One region of the Paenibacillus segetis genome, then DNA from elsewhere that is predicted to be linked to it. Evidence: riboswitches for the same ligand, from Rfam matches in the RefSeq annotation. Region 1 holds a riboswitch; the other holds the start of a gene.

Region 1 (4,483 bases):
AGATTGCGGATGAACTGGATCTATAACAAAACCTTTCTCGGTCAGCCCCGGTTCGTTAAGATACCCCTTAGCTAATCCAACTGAATGGATCAATAGCTCACCCATAACGTTCTTCGGACAAGGCTGGTTATGTTCGTTCACAATGAGTACCTCGTAGTTTGTAATCGGCTCACCGATACAAATGCTCGAGGTGTATTCAGGTACAATATAATCAATAGTATGCGTCGTCGTCACAACGGAGGCCTCTGTCGACCCATAAGCATTTACAATAATCGGACTGTGATGAAGTTTCTGTTGGAATGCCCGCACAACCTCTCCAGTTAATACCTCACCGCCAATAACAAAGCTCTTGACTCTGACGTACTTCCGCGCATCTTCATCACTTAGATAAGTGGACAATTGATTAAAAAACACCGTTGGCAAAATACCAATCCGCGTTGCCCTCGTGTACTGAACCGCCAAGGTGAACATTTCCACCGAATAACGCTCTTTACTCGTCAATAAATGTAATCTTGAACCGCTACAAAGAGAACTGAATATGTCGTATACCGAAGCGCCAAAGCTGAAGGTAGAATACTGCAAAATGACATCCTGCTCATTCAACTGCAAATGATTCATCGTATCAGCGGCAAGATTAATAACACCAACGTGGGGAATTAAGACGCCCTTCGGTTTACCCGTAGTACCAGAGGTGTAGAGAACGTATGCTACGTCATCACCTGTAAGAGAAACGCTACAAGGATCCTCTGGATATAGATCAAGTCCCCCTGTATCCAAGCAAAAAACAACATCGTCTAAGTCTCTTCCATCCAACAGCGTCACTAACCTCGGAGTATAGCATTCCTTTGTAATTACAATATAACTGTCTGTATCGGAAATAATATAAGCATTTCGAGCATCAGGGTGCTCGGGATCAAGCGGGATATAAGCCCCCCCGGCTTTTAGAACTCCGAGTATCGCAATCACTGCCTCGATACTCCGTTCCATGAAGATAGTGACAAATCCACCTTTAGATAAACCACGCTGTCTTAACATCTGTGCCACTTGATTAGATAAAGCGTCCAGCCTGCCATACGTGAGCTTTTGCTGACCGGACGATAGAGCAATGCGATCATGAAAACGACGGACCGTATCCCTTAGCATAGCAGGAATGTCCAAGTTTACAGGCAGCGCTTTAGCTGTATCATTAAGCGCATCATAAGCATCCTCATCTTCTTCGGTCAGAATCGGAATACTTGCTACCGCAATATCGTCATCCACTAATGAGGCTTGAACAATACTTTGGTAATGGGTTGCAAACTTGCGGATCGTGCTCTCTTTGAACAAGTACTTATGATACGAAATATCTAAAGTCCATTGTTCATCAGCTTTGTTCACATGCCAGTTCAAGCAACTGTGCGCATAAGTATTGTCTACTCCATATATGGTTTCTAGGATGGGCGAATACTGGGTTATGTACTCAATTTCATTGAGGGGGAGACGGGAATTCCGGTTCATTTTAAGTTTGACTGATACCTGCCTATACATCTTGCGGAAGGAGGTATTTCCATCCATGATCATCCGCAGCGGTATCACTTCTCCATCATTTCCGCTTACTCCAACAATCTGATCTCCTTCTCCACTCATTCTAAAAAGGAAAACAAAATAACAGGTCAGCATCCATATGTGCAGATCGAAATGTCTTTGAATATCGTTCATTTGCTCTCTGCTTACGTCCAATACATAAGTGGAACGCTGTATCTCTCTAACCGAGAGATGTTTGGGATAATCAGTGAACAGACTCCATCCGGATAAAGGGGGTTTAAACTCATTGAGCCAATAATCTTTCGTCTTCTCTGATAACAGTAGGGTATTCATAGGCATTTGCTCCTTAGCTCTCTCTGCTGATCTATATTTTAATCCAGCGCCCGAAGCTTAATCTCTTCAAACACGATGACGTTTCTCTCTCCAAGGCATAAAAAAAGATGATCCATAGTAAGCAACACCATAGATCACCAATTTTTTGGCAACTGGCTGACATCTTCTACATGAGTAGGTAGGAAGTCCCTATAGCTTTGCGTCACTACTTTTCAGTAGTTTTGCCGTAATAGTTATTCATTTGAGAATAAATAGAAATAATTACCCAGAAAAAGAAACATAGTGCTATATTACTACAATGTTCCAAACTATTCCATATTTAATATTATCTGAACTACTTATGTTAAATTTCTAACACGAGTTGGTACGCTAACTTACGGTACGAGGCCGCTCCAGCGTGCTAATCCCTGGAATGTTCAGCGTTGCCCATTGCGGTCTTAAGTGATCCACTTTGACCACAACAACAGTCATATCATCTAAGATAACATTTTGCTGGTACCGAATCACAGAATCTAGCAGACGGTCTGCCATCTCCTGCGGATTCTCTTCATGAATTTCTTGGATCAATCGTTTGATCCACAGTTCTTTATTTACCGCATGACCTGGAGCATCATAAATCCCATCGGTCATCATGATCAGCGTGTCTCCAGGGTATAATTGCAAGGTTACCAAATCAATTTCGATATCCTGAATGATTCCGATAGGTAAGTTGCTAGCCGATACAGGGATAACCTCTTGCCCCCGTTTGATGAAGCTTGGAGACGAACCAATCTTCATAAACGTCGTTCGAGCAGAATATTCATCAATTAGCGCCAGGTCAACGGTAGCATAAATTTCGTCCGGCGAACGCAACATTAAAATAGAGTTAACCGACTTGATGGCAAGTGTCTCATCCATCCCCGACTGCAGCAATTGTTCAAGAATGTTCAGTGCCGTGCTACTCTCAATTCTTGCTCGCTCCCCATTACCCATGCCATCACTGATGGCTACCGCATAAGTACCATTTCCAAGTTCCATTGCACTAAAGCTATCACCGGACAATAAATCCCCACCTTTAGCTGTACCCGCTACTCCTGTCGTAATCTCATACGTCTTGGCCGAGCCAAACGTCACACAAGCAAGTCCCTCCCTTCCGCCCAAAGAAGACTCACTTATGACGGCAATATGTTCAACAAGAATATCCGATAGTAGTGGAGCAATAATCTTCCGGCACTCGTCGAACCCACGAGTATAAGCGTGGACAATTTCAATCTCCACATTCCCATGATCTAGATTTACAATATCGATACTATGGATGGATAATCCCATCTTTTCTAGCGCTTCTCTAATCTGTTCCTCCTGCTTGTACATCGCCTGACCTTCCCGCTTAATCTCTTTGGCCAGATCCTCCATGACCTGAGAGACACCGGACAACTGCTCTGCCACAAGCTGGCGACTATCGTATATTTGCCGCTTCCAATGCATATCATGTTGATAGAGATCGTATTCCCGTTTCATCACTTCAAGTACTTGTTCTGTTTTGGAGCAAATTTTATTCCACTTTGGAGGAATCTGTTCTTTATTTAAACCTGGCTTTTCTTCAACCAACGTCATCATATCGGTCATATATTTATAGGTTTGATAGAACTTACCTTCCCAGCAAGAATTCCGGCGAAAACAGCTCCCACACACACCTTCCGTTACGGAGTTCATGAAATGATCCATGTCTTCATTCCGCTTGGCTAGCTCACCAGAGCTTGCGACCACTCCAAAGCTATGCGATAACTGTTTAAATACATGCGAGAATTTCGTTACCCTCTCAGCAGTAATATCTCGCACCCTTTTCGCATACTCATGTTGAGTATTCATATGATCTTGCGTGCCAGGTACATACTTGGAGATGACGCTTATCATGCTTTTCGGTGTCAAAAGAAACAGCCCAACGGCAACACAACTTTCCCATGTTGAGGACATGACATCGGCTGGACCCGTGAGATAAATGGACAAGATCGAGGAGCCTAGAAGCATTCCGAAGCCCACTGCCCATTTACGTCCCTCACGCAGCATTCCGGCCAACATTCCGGAAAAGGCCAGTAAGCTCATTTGATATAGCGCCGATGTATCAGCCAAACTAAGGATCAATCCTGTTACTACACCAACAGAAGCACCTAGTGGCGCTCCGCCAACTAACGCAAATATAAGAATTAAATATCTCGACATCACATGTTCGATAGATAAATCATTCACCGACCATCCGACTGATCCGGTCATTACAGAAGCAAGTAGAATAACGAGGCAAAGTATTTCTTCATTCCGAAGTTGATAGTTTTTTTTGCGGTAAGTAAGAATAGGCAGCGCCTGAATGAACACGAGCGTAAGCACAAAGCTTAATACAGCATCCATTACGATCATGGTCATGGCATACCAGCTCAAGGAAGGGCCAATAATGGCTCCAACTAATCCTACAAAAAACGTGGAAGTAAACACCATGAGCGGCGCATAAGAAATATCGGCTCGATCGAATGATGCTACTCCTTTATAAATCAAATAGAATATGATGAGTTCTGCGGCAATGACAATGACGTGATGACCAGTTACAGGTGCAAATATAGCTCCGGCGATCATCGAGGCACCGGCCAAGAAGAGA
Region 2 (4,483 bases), on a different contig from region 1:
GCTGGCATTGTAAATCATATGGATATTTTCAGTGGAAGAGGATTATTGTTAATCGGTATTCTTATTGTGAGTAGCGTATTAACGATGGTGGTAGCAGCTCATTTCAGCCACTGGCTAGCTCTGTTGAGTAAGAAGAGTAAGAGAGAAAAGGGGAACGAATCATAATGTTTGTTATTGCAGCTGGGATTGTTCTACTAAATGTAGCTATTTATTTGGTCATGTCGAGTATATACAAAAGATTTCATATTCCTGTGCTCTTGCCAGCACTAACGGCGACTTTTGCCGTTGTTGTGCTGCTTCTATATTTTGAGATTCCGTATGATACTTATATGATAGGTGGTCAATGGATTAATAAATTACTAGGGCCTGCTGTCGTATCACTAGCGTACCCTTTATATAAGCAACGTCATGTGCTGCGTCACAATCTTCCTGCTATCCTCGGGGGGACAATCATAGGTTTACTCGTAGGAATGTTTAGTGGAATCCTATTGGCTTTGGCATTTGGGTTCTCGAAATTGTATGTCCTCTCCATATTGCCTAAATCCATTACAACACCTGTAGCCATACAGATCTCTAGCAATCTCGGTGGGGAGTCTTCCTTAACTTCTGTGTTCGTGATGATTGCTGGATTTACCGGAGCAATTGGCGGGCCATATATTATGAGACTCTTTAGAATCAAAAGTTCAGTAGGAATTGGGATTGGTTTAGGTACGGCTTCTCATGCACTAGGTACGGCTAAAGCGCTAGAATATGGGGAAGAGTCCGTATCGATGAGTTCAGTTGCCATGACCGTATGCGCAATTGTGGGCTCTTGTGTAGGGCCATTTGTAGCTTGGATCATGTATTCGTTAATAGGATAGGTTATTAAATCCAGTCTTGTTTTAAAATATCTTTGAGAAATTGGGTATGTTCCTTGCCAATTTTGTCTTCTATTTGCTGAATAAGCTGTTGCTTAACTATGAGTAATCTCTCGCAACACTCCACACCTTTAGAGGTGAGAACAATATGCTTATCGCGCAAATTACCTTCAACATCTAACACCTGAACATATTCGCGAGCTAGTAAACCCTGCACATATTTATGTGTGCCTTGTCTAGATATACCGATTATTCTGCTCAATTCAGCAATGGAAAGTTTTTCGTACACTTCTAACATAGCTAAGATGTGATTTTCAGTTTTGTTAATTTCGTTATCACTCAATTCAGCGATCTTTTTTCTTAGAAAGGTATGCTTTTCACTGAGTAAATCTATTAGATTTAAATGCTGTATATAGTCCTTCATTAAAATATCTCCCGTGTGTTTTTTTTGATAGTATAGAGTACAAAAAATATATTGTCAACTAAGTTGACGTAAAAACCCCTCTTGTGATAATGTAAACCAAGTTGACAAAATTACATTTACAAAGGGGTTTTTAGTCTTGGGAAAAAATAAGAAAGAAGACTTTGTATTTACACTGATGATGTGTGCTTTGATGGTGTTGGGAATGAGTATTTATAATGTGATATTGATAAAGGGATTCTCTAGCGAAGTCATTAAAGATGTATTAATTGGCTATATTCCAACGTTAGTGGTTGCATTACTTCTTGAAATATTTGTTGTTGGGAAGGTAGCCAAAGGAATTGTACACAAAATGATGCGTGACAATGATCCTTTGTTTAAAAGAATAATACTTACTTCACTATTAATGGTGTGTGGTATGGTACTCTTCATGTCGTTTTACGGTGCAGTTACCCATTTAGGGTTTTCATCAGGGTTACCTGGAGCCTATATTTCTAACATAGGTAAAAACTTTATTTTCGCACTACCATTACAGCTGCTCATTGTTGGACCGATTGCAAGACTCTTATTCTCAAGAATGTATCCGGTAAAAATTGCGAGTGCTTCATCGGTTTAGCCTCTCTATAACTCTATAAATGTGTGCAAACGGTGAATTTTTTTGATAGATTCCTATTGTAATAATTGGAATTTATGATACTATGAAACTATCAAAAGCTATTCAGATAATGGCAAACCTATCGAAAGGTAGGGACGCAAAGCTATAGGGCCTTCCCGTATGGATGGCAGCCAGTTACCGGAGAATCAGGCTTTTTTTGTTTGATTGATAATAGAACTTTATACGATAATGGCAAACCTATCGAAAGATAGGGACGCAAAGCTATAGGGCCTTCTAATGAAGATGGCAGCCTGGCCACCGAAGGGAGTTTTATTTATGCGAAAGTTTATTCTATTTATAGCTGTACTTTTGATAGTATCTCCATTGTTTAATGGGACAACAGTACAAGCAGCAGCTAGTTCATGGCTAAATGAATCAGAGATTAACAAAGGTGTCATTAGTGTAGATTACGATGTGAAGGCTACGGTTAAGACAAAACTCTTAATCGTTAAAGGTCAGGATAAATATTCGTACAATCTATCATCGGGCAAGCAAGCAGAGTCTTTTCCACTACAATTAGGCAATGGTGAATATACCGTTAGTGTATTGGAACAAGTCAGTGGAGATAAATATCAAGTTGTGAATAAGGACACGGTCACACTTAAGCTGAGTGATAGTAAGATGGTGTACTTGAATTCAGTTCAGAACGTGAAGTGGAATGATTCAGATCAAGCGGTTCACAAGGCGAAAGAGTTAACGAAGAACTTAAATTCGGATGCTGACAAGGTAAAAGTTATCTATAATTACGTAATTAGCAATATCAAATATGATGATAATTTAGCAGCTAACGTGTCCACAGATTATCTTCCTGAAATCGATCATACCTTATCATCCAAGAAAGATATCTGTTACGGCTATTCTGCTCTATTTGCAGCGATGCTGCGGAGTGTAGACATCCCTACTAAGCTAGTTATGGGTACTTCAAATTATGTGAAATCGTATCATTCTTGGAATGAGGTATATTTAAATAACAAATGGGTTATCGTGGATACAACGGTTGATGCAGGATTGAAAGACAGCAAGACAGCCTTTACGATGATCAAAGAAGCATCCAAGTACTCGGTCTCCAAAACATATTAATAAATATATAGTAGAAGCCTTGAACAAGCGTTCAAGGCTTTTTTGTCGGTTACAGGCTCGGGAATTTCTATAAAAAGAGTTAATCAATTTCCTATTTTTGGATTGAGAGGAAAGTTAAACTTTTTTATCCTGAATAAAAGGAATAATCTAGCTTTTGTCGAAATAGTATTAGATATGAGATTTCCTCCTCTATGATAGTACTAGGTTAAGTGACTAATTGTGCTAGGAGTTGTAGAAATGATTCTCTTACTCTTTCTAATCATAATAATTTTGTTATGTTTCTTATTCATTTTAAGAGTGTTGTTAATGGAAAGAAAAGTACTTAGAAAGCTAGCGTATCTTGATAAGATGACTGGAGTATTTAACCGTAATGGGTTAGATCGTTTCTGGGCCAAATATTCTGGGAAGGGAACACTTGCTGCTCTATTCCTCGATTTAGATCACTTCAAAGATATCAACGACACTTTTGGACATCAAGCCGGTGACTTGCTGCTTAGAGAGGTCGGTCTTTACCTTCAACAATTTAATCAGCAGAATAAGCAAGTATTCCGAATTGGTGGGGATGAATTTGTCATTATGATGGTGAATGCCAACCTCGAAGAAGCTGAAAGTTTAGCAGCGCGAGTGTTAGATAAATTAAGTAAACCATTTGTTATTCAGGGGCGTAAGGTATCTATAGCTGGTAGCATTGGCATCAGCTTAAGTGTAAAGGGTAAGGCCAAACGTTCAGAATTGCTTAAAGAAGCAGATATGGCGATGTATCAAGCTAAACGTTTAGGAAAAGGCAGCTATTCTGTATATAATGAAGACAAACACAGTTATTATAATGAAGCGGAGTTAATGTATGGACAGAAGCGATCCGCAAACTTATAGAAGTAGGCGTCAGTTTCGAAGTCATGATCACCATTTGAGGTGGTGAATATGACTAAGGAAATGACGTTTTTTTATATTTTAGATATTTAATATTGTTGGGAGTAGGAGTATGAGTCGATTTGAAGTGATTAGTCTGGATATGTTTCAAACCTTGGTGAATGTAGATAGTCGCAAGGAACAGGTTTGGAAGAGGATCCTCCAAGATACATATACATCTGAGTTGGCTAGTGAATACGGTCGTACATTACTGGAACATTACTATTCGGTAGCGACTGAGGCAAGAAGGTTGAGGGAATTCGTTCTTACGAGTGATATATACAGAGGTAGCTTTGAGCGAATATTTGCACAGCATCATATTTCGTATGATAGCTCTGTTGCTGTAGAGATTTTATTTCAGGAGCATAGGTTGTCAAAACTATATGAGGAGACAGAAGATGTCCTGAAGCGATTAATCAAGGAGTTTCAAGTTTGCATTGTTAGTGATACGGACATTATGATGTTACCTGAATTTTATAAGAACTATTCTATTCCATTGTTTGCTTCAGAACAGTATCAATCCTATAAGAATGATCAAGACAATAGGATGTTCAAAGAAGT

Evidence for each region. A riboswitch is a leader RNA that binds a small molecule or an ion and turns the genes downstream of it on or off. The one in region 1 is predicted to bind cyclic di-GMP.
Region 2: it holds a riboswitch for cyclic di-GMP, as region 1 does, so the genes downstream of both, IEW05_RS05545 (transglutaminase-like domain-containing protein) here and IEW05_RS24445 (non-ribosomal peptide synthetase family protein) in region 1, are expected to answer to the same signal.

Annotation. Positions count from the first base shown of each region.
Region 1 covers NZ_BMFT01000007.1:24,263-28,745, forward strand. The annotation lists gene IEW05_RS24445 (non-ribosomal peptide synthetase family protein) at 1-1,857, opposite strand, end outside; cyclic di-GMP riboswitch class I at 2,002-2,093, opposite strand; gene spoIIE (stage II sporulation protein E) at 2,227-4,483, opposite strand, start outside.
Region 2 covers NZ_BMFT01000001.1:1,256,402-1,260,884, forward strand. The annotation lists gene IEW05_RS05525 (CidA/LrgA family protein) at 1-165, shown strand, start outside; gene IEW05_RS05530 (LrgB family protein) at 165-860, shown strand; gene IEW05_RS05535 (MarR family winged helix-turn-helix transcriptional regulator) at 865-1,281, opposite strand; gene IEW05_RS05540 (DUF2798 domain-containing protein) at 1,418-1,894, shown strand; cyclic di-GMP riboswitch class I at 1,996-2,076, shown strand; cyclic di-GMP riboswitch class I at 2,115-2,196, shown strand; gene IEW05_RS05545 (transglutaminase-like domain-containing protein) at 2,210-3,013, shown strand; gene IEW05_RS05550 (GGDEF domain-containing protein) at 3,320-3,886, shown strand; gene IEW05_RS05555 (HAD family hydrolase) at 3,996-4,483, shown strand, end outside.